3 regions of the Fictibacillus nanhaiensis genome follow, and region 3 is predicted to be linked to each of the others. Evidence: riboswitches for the same ligand, from Rfam matches in the RefSeq annotation. Region 3 holds a riboswitch; each other region holds the start of a gene.
What was found. Region 3 has a riboswitch for lysine ahead of ACFS5O_RS09635 (aspartate kinase). Riboswitches for the same ligand answer to the same signal wherever they lie in the genome.
Positions count from the first base shown of each region.

Region 1: it holds a riboswitch for lysine, as region 3 does, so the genes downstream of both, lysA (diaminopimelate decarboxylase) here and ACFS5O_RS09635 (aspartate kinase) in region 3, are expected to answer to the same signal.
Region 2: it holds a riboswitch for lysine, as region 3 does, so the genes downstream of both, ACFS5O_RS08225 (Na+/H+ antiporter NhaC family protein) here and ACFS5O_RS09635 (aspartate kinase) in region 3, are expected to answer to the same signal.

Region 1 is NZ_JBHUPF010000006.1:1,582,190-1,587,059, forward strand. It holds gene spoVAEA (stage V sporulation protein SpoVABEA) at 1-319, shown strand, start outside; gene ACFS5O_RS11610 (spore germination protein) at 300-1,775, shown strand; lysine riboswitch at 1,835-2,011, shown strand; gene lysA (diaminopimelate decarboxylase) at 2,105-3,427, shown strand; gene ACFS5O_RS11620 (peptidylprolyl isomerase) at 3,497-3,931, shown strand; gene ACFS5O_RS11625 (DUF309 domain-containing protein) at 3,987-4,499, opposite strand; gene ACFS5O_RS11630 (segregation/condensation protein A) at 4,633-4,870, shown strand, end outside.
Region 2 is NZ_JBHUPF010000006.1:926,350-931,219, forward strand. It holds gene ACFS5O_RS08210 (thymidylate synthase) at 1-416, shown strand, start outside; gene ACFS5O_RS08215 (dihydrofolate reductase) at 413-889, shown strand; gene yunB (sporulation protein YunB) at 962-1,819, shown strand; lysine riboswitch at 1,924-2,106, shown strand; gene ACFS5O_RS08225 (Na+/H+ antiporter NhaC family protein) at 2,250-3,839, shown strand; gene ACFS5O_RS08230 (sodium-dependent transporter) at 4,028-4,870, shown strand, end outside.
Region 3 is NZ_JBHUPF010000006.1:1,204,019-1,208,888, reverse strand. It holds gene sdhA (succinate dehydrogenase flavoprotein subunit) at 1-213, opposite strand, end outside; gene ACFS5O_RS09645 (succinate dehydrogenase cytochrome b558 subunit) at 229-837, opposite strand; gene ACFS5O_RS09640 (YslB family protein) at 1,141-1,587, shown strand; gene ACFS5O_RS09635 (aspartate kinase) at 1,621-2,859, opposite strand; lysine riboswitch at 3,054-3,242, opposite strand; gene uvrC (excinuclease ABC subunit UvrC) at 3,308-4,870, opposite strand, start outside.

The DNA of each region.
Region 1 (4,870 bases), 380 kb from region 3:
AGAGGTTATTGGTGCAGTAGCTGTAGCTTCAAAAACGCATTTTACAGAATGGACAAAAGTTCACTGTTCGATGGATCGATACGGAGAACTAACAGAGTTCGGTATTGATAAGAGTGGGATTCCGGACCTGGAAACAGGAAGAATAAACGGGGATACCGTCTATATCCTCGATGAATTAAACCTTCCTTTCGTAGTAGGTGTTGGGGACATCGGAAAAATGGCAGGCTTTGATGCAATAGAAAAAGGAGCTCCAATCACTGTAAAAGCGATTCAACTCATTTTAGAAAGGAGCGAATCAATTGGCAACCGAAAAAAATAAAACACCAATCAGTAAAAACATTCAAGATACAGAAAGGTTCTTAAAAGAACGACTCGGTATTGGTGTCAGTTTTGATGTTGGTGTCAGAAAGATCTTTGTTTTAAAAAAGGAACTTCAGCTGTATTATTGTACAGGACTTTGCGACAGTGAGTTCATCATCATGATCTATCGCGAACTAATGGATATGGATCATGGTCATCGGGCACCAAGTAAAGTAAAAGATCTTGTACATAACCACCTCGCCCATCAGCAAGTAGAACTTACAAAGTCTTTGGATGAAGCTGTAGACCGTATGCTCTCAGGTTTGATCGTTATATTCATTGACGGTGAAGAAGAAGCATTCGTTGTGGATGTAAGAAGTTATCCAGGAAGATCTCCAGAAGAACCTGACATTGAGAAAGTGGTAAGGGGAGCGCGTGATGGATACACAGAAAACATTATCATTAATACTGCTCTTACAAGAAGGCGCATTAGAGATGAACGATTACGACACGAAATTCTTCAAGTCGGTGAACGTTCCAAGACGGACGTGTGTTTGTCTTATATCCAAGATGTAGCAGATCCTGGACTCGTTGACCTCATTAGAAAAGAGCTTAACTCGATTGAGATCGACGGAATACCCATGGCCGATAAGACGATAGAAGAATTTGTAGTAAAACAAGGCTGGAACCCGTTTCCTTTAGTACGTTACACAGAAAGACCTGATGTTGCAGCTCAACACTTGATGGAAGGTCATGTATTAATCATCACAGATACATCACCAAGTGTCATCATTACACCTACAACACTTTTTCATCACGTACAACATGCAGAAGAGTTTAGGCAGACACCATTCATAGGTGCATTTTTAAGATGGACCCGTTTTACAGGTATGCTGGCATCGGTATTCTTAGTACCGATGTGGCTATTGTTCTCGATGGAAGAGCAATTGCTGCCGCCTTTCATTGATTTTATAGGTCCGAATAAACACACGAACATCCCTTTGTTTCTTCAAATTATTTTTGCAGAGATGGGGATCGATATTTTAAGACTTGCGGCCATCCATACACCGAGTGCTCTATCAACCGCCATGGGTCTGATCGCGGCTGTATTGATCGGTCAGATAGCGATTGATGTGGGGTTATTCGTTCCAGAAGTTATTCTTTATGTTGCAATTGCTGCCATTGGGGCGTTCTCTACACCTAGTTATGAGCTGAGTATCGCCAACAGGGTTTTGCGTCTTTTTCTGATTATTATGGTCATGCTCTTTAAAGTCCCTGGGTTTATCGTTGGTTTTACCATCATGATCTTGTATATGGCAACGATTAAGAATCTGAACACACCATACCTATGGCCGTTCATTCCTTTTAATCCTAAAGCATTCCTGCAGATCGTTGTTCGGATAGCCGTTCCGGTTTCTAAAGTTCGGCCGAGTATCGTACATCCGCAGAACACCAAAAAACAGCCAACTAATTAATCTGTCCCTTGCTGATTGTTGAAAATTATGTTAAATTCATAACTAAATAAATATGCCTCATATGAGGTAGAGGCGCAAAACGAATGAGTAGCATATGGAGTTCATGGATGACGATGAAATATGTTGAAAGGTCAATTTGCCGAAGTGTAAGAAGGGTTCCATCGCTTTTTATGCTGGGCCGCTGCTGAATAAGCAACGGACTGTCACTACATCTGTAGTGGAGAGCTATTCCGACATGAGGGTACGGTTTTGACAGCCTGCCTTAGTTGCGGCTGTTTTTTGTATTTGTCGGGATTGAATTCTCTATCAACAACGAGAGGGGATTTTTTGTGAATTTACACGGAACATCAAGAATTGGAGATAATCAGCATCTTTGGATCGGTGGTATAGATACGATAGAGCTTGCGAAAAAATATGGAACACCGCTTTATCTGTATGATCTATCCTTAATTAAAAATAGAGCAAGAGGTTTCAAAAATGCGTTCGAGGAAAGCGGGGTAGGGTATCAAGTCGCTTATGCCTCAAAAGCCTTTTCCTCGATCGCCATGTTTCAGCTTATCGAGCAAGAAGGATTAAGTCTCGATGTGGTTTCAGGCGGAGAACTTTATACAGCACTTCAAGCTGAATTTCCACCTGAGAGAATTCACTTTCATGGAAACAACAAGAGCTTAGCAGAATTAGAATTTGCACTTACAGCTGGAGTTGGCTGTATTGTAGTAGATAATTTTCATGAGATCTCATTATTAAAGATGTTGAGCAGTAAGCTAAACAAAAAAGTAAACATTCTTCTTCGTTTAACTCCAGGGATTGAAGCACATACCCATGATTACATCATTACTGGACAGGAAGATTCTAAGTTTGGATTTGACCTAGGAAATGGTCAAGGAGACAAAGCACTTCAAGAAGTAATTGCATTTGAAGGCTTTCGTGTTCTAGGGATTCATTGTCATATTGGCTCTCAAATTTTTGAAACAGAAGGGTTCACCCTGGCGATTGAAAAACTGTTTAATCATTTTAAGAAGTGGGAAGAAAATTTTAGTTATTTTCCAAGTGTCGTAAATCTTGGAGGCGGATTCGGTATCCAATATACAACAGAGGATACACCTCTATCTCCCGAACAGTACGTTTCAGCCATGATCGTAGAAGTGAAGAAACAGATGATTCAATTTGAAGGTCAAGATCTTCCTGAACTTTGGATTGAACCAGGCCGTTCCCTTGTAGGGGATGCGGGTACGACGATCTACTCGATTGGCTCTCAAAAAGAAATCGAGGGAGTTAGACACTATGTTTCCATTGATGGCGGGATGACAGATAACATTCGTCCTGCACTCTACCAAGCGAAATATGAAGCTTTTGTAGCGAATAAGATGAACGAACAAGCCACAAAAACGGTATCGATCGCAGGGAAGTGCTGTGAGAGCGGCGATATGTTAATTTGGGATATTGACCTTCCTGAAGTATGTGATCGCGACTTCTTGGCTGTTTCCTGTACGGGTGCTTACGGTTATAGTATGGCAAGCAACTATAATCGAATTCAGCGGCCAGCAGTTGTATTTGTAGAAAACGGAGAAGAACAGCTAGTAGTTAAGAGGGAAACATATGAAGACCTCATCAAGAACGATGTTCCGCTAAAATCGAATGTTTTTGTGTAAATTAGTTTACGGAGCAGCTTTTTAGCCGTACAATGGTAGTTGAATGAAGTAGAAGGAGGCCTGTTTTTTATGAAAAAAGGTTCAATTGAATTTGAAAACGGCGAAAAAATTGTATTTGATCTGTATCAGGAAGAAGCACCTGGAACAGTAGAAAACTTTGAAAAACTTGCAAACGAAGGCTTTTACAACGGTGTTACATTCCACCGTGTTATCCCTGGATTTGTAGCTCAAGGTGGAGATCCAACAGGAACTGGAGCTGGCGGCCCTGGTTATTCTATTCCTTGTGAAACAGAAGGAAACCCACACAAGCACGTAGCAGGTTCTCTTTCAATGGCGCATGCTGGTCGCGATACAGGTGGAAGCCAATTCTTTATCGTACACGAGCCACAGCCGCACTTGAACGGTGTTCATACTGTTTTTGGACAAGTTACAGAAGGTATGGAAACGGTCCTTCGTATTAAACAAGGCGATGTAATGAAAGAAGTTAAAGTTTGGGAAGAATAATTTCCAAATAAGAAAAGCTCCGGATTTTTCCGGAGCTTTTTTATGCTTTAGGCAATTATAAATTTCTGTTTTTCATAAGTTTTTGTCTATTTCGTTCATCAATAACAGTGGAACGGTCTCTTAAAAAGTGTTTATTTACGATGTTTTCATCCACTACGGTTGATAAAGACCACTCTTCTTCCGTCACACCAGCTTTTACTAAACATACGCGCATAAGGTCAGTTGAAAGTGAAAGTGCTATCGACTCAAAAGGTTGCTGTTGCTCAACTTTTTGTGTAATTCTATCGAGTAGTTCAAAAAATGGTTCAGCTTCTATCCCGAGTTCTTTCAGTGCCGATTCCTCTTTTTGCAGCTTCACTTTACAACTCAAGATCATTCGTCTAGCTCCATTGTAGTTTCCGCGCCGATGATGATATTGGGCTACTGCAAGCTGGATCAATCCAGGCCACAGATCTCCTTTCATTCCCTCGTCCTTCCAATGCTCCTCAAGCACTTCATGACATTCAAAGTAATCTTGATCTCTATGAAAATGCACCAAGTATTGTATCCATGGTTTTGGATAAGTCACTGATCGTTCACGCCCCTTAATAAGCTCGACTCTAAGTTTACCATATACACAGCATGAATAAAAACAAGCCGCGAGACGTACAAAATATGATATAATTTTATAATACAAAATCGCTAAAAACTGGGGAAATGTTATGCAATATAGTGTGAAGCTTGATGGATTTGAAGGTCCGCTAGACTTACTGCTTCATTTGATACAAACCTACGAAGTGGATATCTATGATATTCCGGTAGCCATCATAACTGAGCAATACCTTCAATATATACATACGATGAAAGAACTTAAACTTGATGTAGCAAGTGAATTTTTAGTCATGGCAGCTACACTTCTTGCCATTAAGAGCAAGATGCTGCTACCAAAGCATGAAGAAG
Region 2 (4,870 bases), 280 kb from region 3:
GATTAATCGTCTCTGCATGGAATCCGTCTGATATTCCGAATATGGCACTTCCACCCTGTCATTTGTTATTCCAATTTTATGTTGCGGATGGAAAACTCTCCTGTCAGCTTTATCAGCGCTCAGCAGATAGTTTCTTAGGCGTGCCTTTTAATATTGCGTCGTATGCTTTGTTAACGATGATGGTAGCTCAAGTAACAGGCCTTAAACCAGGTGAGTTCGTTCACACAGTAGGTGACGCACACATCTACACCAATCATCTTGAACAAGTTGAGCTGCAGCTCACTCGTGAGCCAAAGCCGCTTCCTAAGATGAAGATAAATCCGAATGTAACGAATATCTTTGATTTTACTTACGGTGATTTTGAACTTGTAGACTATGAAGCGCATCCCCATATTAAAGGTGTGGTGAGCGTATGATCTCGTTTGTTGTAGCGATGGATGAAAATCGTGCGATCGGCAAAGACAATGACCTTCCGTGGTACTTACCGAACGATCTCAAGCACTTTAAAAACGTAACGATGGGAAAACCGATCGTGATGGGGCGAAAAACGTATGAATCTATCGGAAAGCCTCTACCCGGACGAGAGAATATCGTGGTAACAAGAGATGAAAAGTATCAAGCAGAAGGAACGACCGTGGTTCATTCTGTTGACGAAGTCATGCAAAAAGAAGCAGAAGAATTATGTGTGATTGGTGGAACTGAGATCTTTAAGTTGTTCATGTCAGTTGCAGATCGTCTGTATGTTACAGAGATCCACCATACATTTGACGCTGATACGTATTTTCCTGAGATCAATCGTGATGAGTGGATGGAAGTCTCACGTAAACCAGGCATTGTTGATGAAAAGAACAAATATCCACACGATTTTGTCGTGTACGAAAAAAATTAAAACCATAAAGTTTGAATGAGCCCCCCTCTTGTCTGCATACATATGTATATGTAGATAAAGGGGGGTTACCTTTTGCTTAAACGCAAAAAAATGAAACTTCGAAAAGGGCCACTTCCATTCCGATTTGTTGTGCTAATATCTTTTTCACTTTTTATTATTATTACTATTCAAGGGTTGTGGTTAGTAGATAAAGGAATTGAGCCAACTTTGATGTATGTAGCTCAGAGAAAAACAGAGGAAATAGCATCTTTAGCAATAAATGAAGCAATTTTTAATAAATTATTTGATTCAATCGATATGCAAGACATACTAATTTCTAAAGAAGATAAAGATGGAAACATTGTTTTTGCTGGAGTTAATCAAAAAGTAGTAAACAATGTTCAATATAAGTCAGCGATTGTTGTTCAAGAATTTTTAAAAGAAATCGAAAAAGGTAAAATTCCAGAAAGTATTAAATCAGAAAAATTAGGTTTATCAAAAAAACATCCGGATGAACCCGGCGTGATCATGGATATACCTCTTGGGCAAGCTACTGAAAACTCCTTATTAGCGAATTTAGGACCACGCATTCCCATAAAATTCACTATTGTTGGAGATGTAAATACTGATATTGAAGAAAAAATTGAAACAGTGGGCATTAATAATACTTGGATTTCAATAAATATTATTGTTACTGTAAAAGCTAAAGTAGTTATACCTTTTGCAACTGAAACTGCAATAGTAACAAGACCTATACAAATAATGGGTCAATTTATACCAGGAGAAGTACCGATTTATTATAATCAATCGGGTGACCCGATTCAGCCCGCTTTACCAATTGATCCTCAGATAAAAGAAAAAGTAAAAAGCGAAGATGAATTTCAAGAAGGTACTGATATTCCAGAAGATAGCTCATCAGAAGACGTGAGTGGGAAAGAAGCAACAGAATAAAAATATTTCCTTTATTTAACAAATCCTGTTCAGGTTGACCATTCGTTCTAGTTTGTTATAATTGTAATTGAATTAAAAATTATATATGTCTTTAAGCCTATCACCGATGGGGTAGAGGAGCGGATTTTATAAGTACTTTTTCAGAGAGTGACGTCTGTGAAGAAAAAGGAAAGGAACTTCCGCCGAAGCAAAAGGTAACCGTCTGTTCACTTTTGCTGGGTTTGCACTAAATAAGTGTAAAACTGTCACTGCTTTGAAACTTAAAGCAGTGGAGGACTACTGATCGATGAGGAAAACCATAAATTACTTAAGTGATTGATAACAGGTTATTTCCTTGTCTATTGATCGCTTTTTATTTTGTCCTTTTTTCCTCAACGTCCTGTAAGAACTCCTCAATATCGATGGCTGAATGAAAAGAAGGAGGAACATCATGGAATTTGAGAATTCGATTTATTCATTAATACCACCTGTATTGGCAATCTTAATGGTGGTTCTAACACGCAGAGTGTTAGTCTCGCTAGGAGCTGGAATCATTGCGGGAGCATTATTACTTCATGATTTTAGTATGGGAGCGACACTGAAAGAAATTGGTACGATAGTTAAAGGGCACTTTATTTCAGATGGTGCGTTAAATGAGTGGAATGTGTATATTCTTCTATTCTTATTGATTTTAGGAATGATGACGAGCATTATCTCGTTAGCAGGAGGAAGCCGTGCTTTTGGAGAGTGGGCGATCGCGAGAGTGAAAACCAGAAGAGGTGCACAACTTCTGACCGTTGTGTTCGGCCTCGTCATTTTTATTGATGACTATTTTAACTCTTTAGCTGTCGGAAATGTAAGCAGACCCATTACAGATCGACACCGCATCTCACGTGCAAAACTCGCTTATTATCTTGATTCAACAGCTGCCCCAGTATGTGTCATTTCACCTGTTTCAAGTTGGGGAGCGTACATCATTGGTATTATTGGAACGATTTTTGCTACACATGAGATTACGAATATGTCTGCATTCAGTGCATTTATTCAGATGATTCCTATGAATTTTTATGCAGTGTTTGCCCTAGTTCTCGTGTTTATCGTTGCGTATTTTCAACTTGATTTTGGACCGATGAAAAAGCATGAAGAAACAGCTCTTGCAACAGGAGAAGTGATTGCTCCCGATAAAAAAGCAGCAATCGGAGAAGGAATCAAGCTCGAAGAAAGTGATAAAGGAAAAGTAGGAGACCTTGTGTGGCCAATCGTGATTTTGATTGTATCAACGGTTGGATTTATGATCTATACGGGCATTCAAAATGTGAAGGGGCTTGATGAACCAACGGCCATCACACTTTTATCTATTTTCGAAAACACAGATGTACCAAAATCACTGGTATATGGGGGGCTGCTTGGTTTAGCTTCAGCTATATTGTTCTTCCTACCTAAGAAGATGGGTGCTGCATCATTAGGAAAAGGACTGGGACGTGGTATTCAATCTATGCTCGGTGCTGTTACGATCTTACTTTTTGCTTGGACGATCATCTCAATCATTGATAGCTTAGGAACAGGAACGTATCTTGCAGGATTAGTCGATCAGCATATGAATTTAGCTTATCTGCCATTTGTTCTTTTTGTCCTGTCAGGGCTTATGGCTTTTGCAACAGGAACTTCATGGGGGACGTTTGGTGTCATGCTTCCGATCGCAGCAGAAATTTCTGCATCTACAAATATAGATTTCATGTTGCCTGTTCTAGCGGCCGTTTTAGCAGGCTCTGTTTTTGGCGACCACTGTTCACCAATATCAGATACTACCATCCTTTCTTCAACAGGAGCAGGAAGTCATCATATCGATCACGTTATGACCCAGCTTCCTTATAGCCTAGTGGCTGCAGGAGTATCTGCAGTAGGGTATCTTGCACTCGGCTTAACAGAGAGTGTTTGGGTTGGCCTTCTTGCATCTGCAGTGATCTTTATCTTGGCACTCATCATCATTAAAAAAATTTCTAGTAAAAATAGCATGAGCGATCAAGCATATCACGCTTAAGCTTGAAAGTGTCTGGTTGTTAACCAGGCACTTTTTCTTATATTTATACGACGTTTTCCCCCTTATTCCGACAAAATAACTAAAAACATTTTGACGGTTTTCATGTTTTGTAATATACTGAACACAGAATTATCAGAAAAAAGTAATAATTGTAAACTTTTCGACTTCATAACAAGGGGGATACAACAATGGAAAATAGGCAGCAATGGGGAAGCCGCTATGGATTTATATTAGCAGCGGTCGGCTCGGCTATCGGCCTAGGCAATATCTGGAGATTTCCAGCAGTTGCTTATGAGAACGGTGGGGGAGCATTCTTCATCCCATATCTAATAGCACTTTTAACGGCAGGGATTCCCTTACTGATTCTAGAATTTACGTTAGGTCATAAGTACCGTGGATCTGCTCCACTATCTTATTTCCGTCTTCACAAAAAAGCGGAATGGCTTGGATGGTGGCAAGTGTTTGTAGCGTTTGTTATTTCCACTTATTACGCGGTAATCATCGCTTGGGCGATTAAGTACTCCATTTATTCATTAAACTTAACTTGGGGAGACAAGCCTTCAGATTTCTTTTATGGAAATGTCCTTCAATTAAGTAAGACGCCTGGTGACATTGGCGGCATCGTACCAGGTATTTTGATCGCACTTCTAATCGTTTGGGTTGTAACGCTTCTTGTTCTTTATAAGGGTGTTTCAAAAGGAATCGAGCGTTTTAACAAAATCTTTATTCCAGCTTTAGTCATTATGTTTACGTTAATCGTTATTCGTGCCGTAACGCTCGATGGTGCAGCTCAAGGTTTGAACACGTTCTTCACTCCTGATTGGAGCATGATCAGTAACGGTAAGGTATGGGTAGCAGCTTACGGTCAAATTTTCTTCTCATTATCAATCGCATTTGCGATTATGGTTACGTATTCAAGCTATCTGCCTAAGAAATCAGATATTAATAACAATGCGTTTATTACAGGTTTCGCAAACTCAGGTTTTGAATTACTAGCAGGTATTGGTGTATTCGCTGCTTTAGGTTTCATG
Region 3 (4,870 bases):
ATATACAGAGTCATCAAAGTGCTCCCACGGGGAATCTCCTTCACCTTTCGTATTTACAGCACCGTTTATACCACCTTGAGCACAAACAGAATGCGAACGTTTTACTGGAACAACTGAAAAGAGGTCAACGTTAACACCAGCTTCAGCTGCTTTTATTGTAGCCATCAAACCGGCGAGACCTCCGCCAACAACAATTATTTTCTGATTACTCAATTTGTCTCACCCCTTTTAAATGAATGCAAAGATTGTTCTTACGCTAACAATTGCAAGTGCAACAAATACACCCATTGTTACGTATGTTGATATTTTCTGTGAACGAGGCGAAACTGTAAGGCCCCAGCTGACAAAGAACGACCATAATCCGTTTGCAAAATGGAATACTGCTGATAAAACACCTACAAGATAGAAGGCAACCATGAACGGAGAACTTAAGATGTCTGCCATCATATCAAAGTTCACTTCTTGTCCAAAAGCAGCCTGTACACGTGTTTCCCACACATGCCAAGCGATAAAAATTAATGTGATCACGCCTGTTACACGCTGAACGAGGAACATCATGTTGCGGAAGTAGCCATAGCGGGTAACATTGTTTTTTGCTTGAAACGTAATGTAAAGTCCATATACGGCATGAAACAAAATTGGTAAGTAGATCACAAACGTTTCTAGGAAAATACGAAAAGGTAAACTTTCCATAAAATGAGCCGCTTTGTTAAATGCTTCAGCATCCCTCGTTGCAAAATGGTTCACAACTAAATGCTGCACGAGAAAGATCCCGATCGGAATTACTCCTAATAATGAATGAATTCTTCTGTTAATAAAATCTCTACTGCCAGCCATTCTCTTGCCCCCTTCAAATTTAGCCTCTCTCTGGCTGCTAATCTTTGTTCCTCTCCACATGTAAGCGTTTTAAGTTTCCTCTTTTAGAGGATGAGTGTTAAACAATTAGCTTAATTAACTAGCAACATGTTCATTTTACTCCCATCGTTTGACACCGTCAAGAAAACGCTAACAACTAAATGCGTAAATTTTCTTGATACACCAACGCTTTTGGACGTTCAAGATTTTCGACAAATACTGATAGTTGCTATAGAGTTTAAACCGCTTTCCCGTTATAATAAAATTAGAAAGAAGGGATGCAGAATGTTTAAACAAAAGACAAAGGATGAAAACACCCCTGTAGAACAGCTTTCTGTTTCAGCTTTTGGGTATGAGATCCTTCGCAGCGACTTATTGCCTGAACTTCTTGGCAAACAAGAACGAAATATTCTCTATTGGGCAGGAAGACACTTAGCTAGAAAATATCCTTTACATACGATGGAAGAAGTTCACGCTTTTTTTGTTGAAGCTGGCTGGGGTACTCTTGAAATGATCGAAGCTTCAAAAACAGAGATGAATTTCTCTTTAAACTCTCAATTGATCATGCAACGCATGGAAAACTTCAATCATCAAACATTCAGCCTAGAAGCAGGCTTCCTCGCTGAACAAGTTCAGCTGCAAAAAAAATGTACGACAGAAGCTTTAGAATCTACAAAACGAAACAAGGTTTTTATCACTGTTCAATGGGACAAAAAAGATACGATTGAATAACAAAAGCCGGCGGATTGCCGGCTTTTTCAATGTTTACGTGTTCTGAACGGGAACACGAGCATCTAACTCAAACACATCATGCAGCGTTTCAATCGACTTGATCATATCCTCTTGTTTTACAACAGTTGATACCTTAATCTCAGAAGTACTCACCATCTTGATCATAATCTCTTCGTCTGACAGAGCTTTAAACATTTTAGCGGCTACTCCAGGATTCGAGATCATGCCTGAACCAACGATGGACACCTTTGCTAGACCTTGTTCATAACTGATTGATTCAAATCCTAATTTTCCTTGATGCGCGGCAAGCACTTCTTGTGTAGCAGACAATGAATTTGATTCGATCGAGAAAGAAATATTCGTTTTTTCTTCATTTAATACATTTTGAATGATGATGTCTACGTTTATACCGTTCGAAGCCAAAATCGTAAACAGTTCGGCTAAAGCATGCATTTCATTAGGTACTGAAGAAACCGTAATTTTTGTTATATTTCCTTCGAATGCTAGACCTCTAACCATTAAATTTTGTTCCATCGATACTTCCTCCTCTACTAATGTTCCACGTTCTTCGCTCATACTAGATCTTACTTCTAAAGTAATATTATAATTTTTAGCAAACTCAACCGCTCTTGGATGTAGAACCCCTGCACCAAGGTTAGCCATCTCTAACATCTCATCATAAGAGATCGAAGGTAGTTTTCTAGCTGAGTTCACTACCCGCGGATCTGTCGTATAAACGCCTGTTACATCGGTATAGATGTCACATCGTTCTGCTTTTAAAGCTGCAGCTAGAGCAACCGCTGTAGTATCTGATCCACCTCTACCAAGAGTGGCAATATCCTTTGTTTCAGGAATTAGTCCTTGAAAACCAGCAACTACCACGATATGACCTTCTTCTAAAAGCGAAGAGATGCGCTTTGAATCGATGTCTAATATTCTAGCATTTGAAAAGGCATCTTCCGTTTGAATGCCCGCTTGCCATCCTGTTAATGATTGAGCTTTGTAACCCTCTTGATGCAGCGCCATCGTCAATAGGGCGATCGTAATTTGCTCTCCTGTCGTAAGCAGCATATCCATCTCTCGTTTAGAAGGGTTCCCACTGATCTCTGTTGCGAGTTTGACAAGTTCATCCGTAGTTTTACCCATCGCTGAAACAACAACTACTACTTCATTTCCTGCATCCACTTCATGGATAATTCGTTTTGCAACATTTTGTATACGCTCAACAGAGCCAACACTAGTTCCACCGAATTTTTGAACGATTCTCCCCATCTACTCCAAATCCTTTCTAGTTGTAAGATTCTATCTCTTTTAATTAGAAGACTTTGTTGACGCGAAAGTGACCACGTCACTTAGTTTGCACGTATACTTTTCGGACGAAAACTGAAAAGTAAATACAAAAAAGCAACAATAAGGAAAAACCCTATTGTTGCTATAATCCGTAGCAAGCCAAGTTTGTTCCCCCCTCGTGAGATAGTCCTCCACACAAATCCTGGGGGGACTTGTGTGACAGCTCTGTATTTATTCAATACAGGTCCAGCATAAAAGGCTAGAAGTCCTTTTACACTTCGGCAAGAATCCCCTTTCCACCATCATCACCAGAGCTTCTTCTCTTCAGATGGGTTACTATTGGTTCCTGCTCCTCTACCATCACTTCATACGAAGCATGGCATATTTATAAAGTTGCATTCATTTTAACAAAGTTACTCAATGGCTGCAACTACTCATTTGATAAAAATGCTTTTTCGATCAGCTCTGCTACTGGTTTAGGTACACCTGCTGCTTGAATCTCATCAACGGAAGCTTCTTTTAACTTCTTTAATGATCCAAAATGGCGAAGAAGCATCTTCTTCCGTTTGTCACCGATGCCAGCAATGCTGTCTAATGTTGACTCAAACATACTTTTGGAGCGAACTTTTCGGTGGAAAGAGATCGCAAACCTATGAACTTCATCTTGAATTCGTTGCAACAGATAGAATTCCTGACTGTTTCGAGCCAAGTGTATCATCTCTGGAGGATCACCGATCCATAGCTGTGACGTTCTATGTTTTTCATCTTTCGATAGACCTGCCACAGGAATAAATAAGTTAAGCTCGTTTTCTAACACATCTTGAGCCGCTGATATCTGGCCTTTTCCCCCATCGATCAAAATAAGATTAGGAAGCTCTCCTTCTTCTCTTAACACTCTCGTATACCTGCGGCGAACAACTTCTTTCATGGAAGCATAATCATCTGGTCCTTCTACCGATTTAATTTTGTATTTTCGATAATCCTTTTTATACGGTTTACCATCAACAAAAACAACCATCGCAGAAACAGGATCTGTTCCATGTATATTCGAGTTATCGAACGCTTCGATACGATAAGGAGCAGCAATTCCGATTCTTTCGCCAAGGTTCTCAACGGCTTTAATCGTTCTCGCTTCATCTTGCTCGATTAGGGCAAATTTTTCGTGAAGAGCTAATGACGCGTTCTTAGTGGCTAATTCTACCAGCTCCTTCTTTTGTCCTTTTTTCGGTTGCAATACTTTCACTTGAAGAAGTTCCGATATAAGATTAGCATCCACTTCTTGAGGAAGCAGAATCTCTTTAGGAAGAAGGTGATTCTTTTGCAGATAGAACTGACCAATAAAAGTGAGGAGATCTTCATTCGCCTCTCCATAAAACGGAAAGACAGAAATATCTCGGGCGATCACTTTACCTTGTCGGATAAAGAAGACTTGTACACACATCCAACCTTTATCAAAATGGTAGCCAAACACGTCTCGATCGACTAGATCTGCTGTCATCATCTTTTGCTTTTCCATAACAGCTTCAATGTGCTGGATCTGATCTCGAAGCTCTTTTGCGCGTTCAAAGTTCAATGCTTCAGAAGCTTCAAGCATCTTTTCCGATAACTCATTTTTAACGTCCTGATAACCGCCGTTAAGAAATTTCACGATGCCGTCAACCATTTTCTTGTTTTCTTGTTCGGTTACATCATATACGCAAGGACCTAAACATTGACCGATATGATAATACAGACATACACGTTTAGGCATCGTGTCACACTTTCGAAGTGGAAAAATGCGATCTAACAGTTTTTTCGTTTCTTGGGCAGCATAAGCGTTCACGAACGGACCAAAATATTTTCCGCCGTCTTTTTTGATCTTCCGTATATATAGAAGTCGCGGCTGTTTTTCAGCGGTGATCTTTAAGTATGGATAGCTCTTGTCATCTTTAAGCATCACGTTATAACGAGGGTCATGCTTTTTTATTAAATTCATCTCTAAGACTAATGCTTC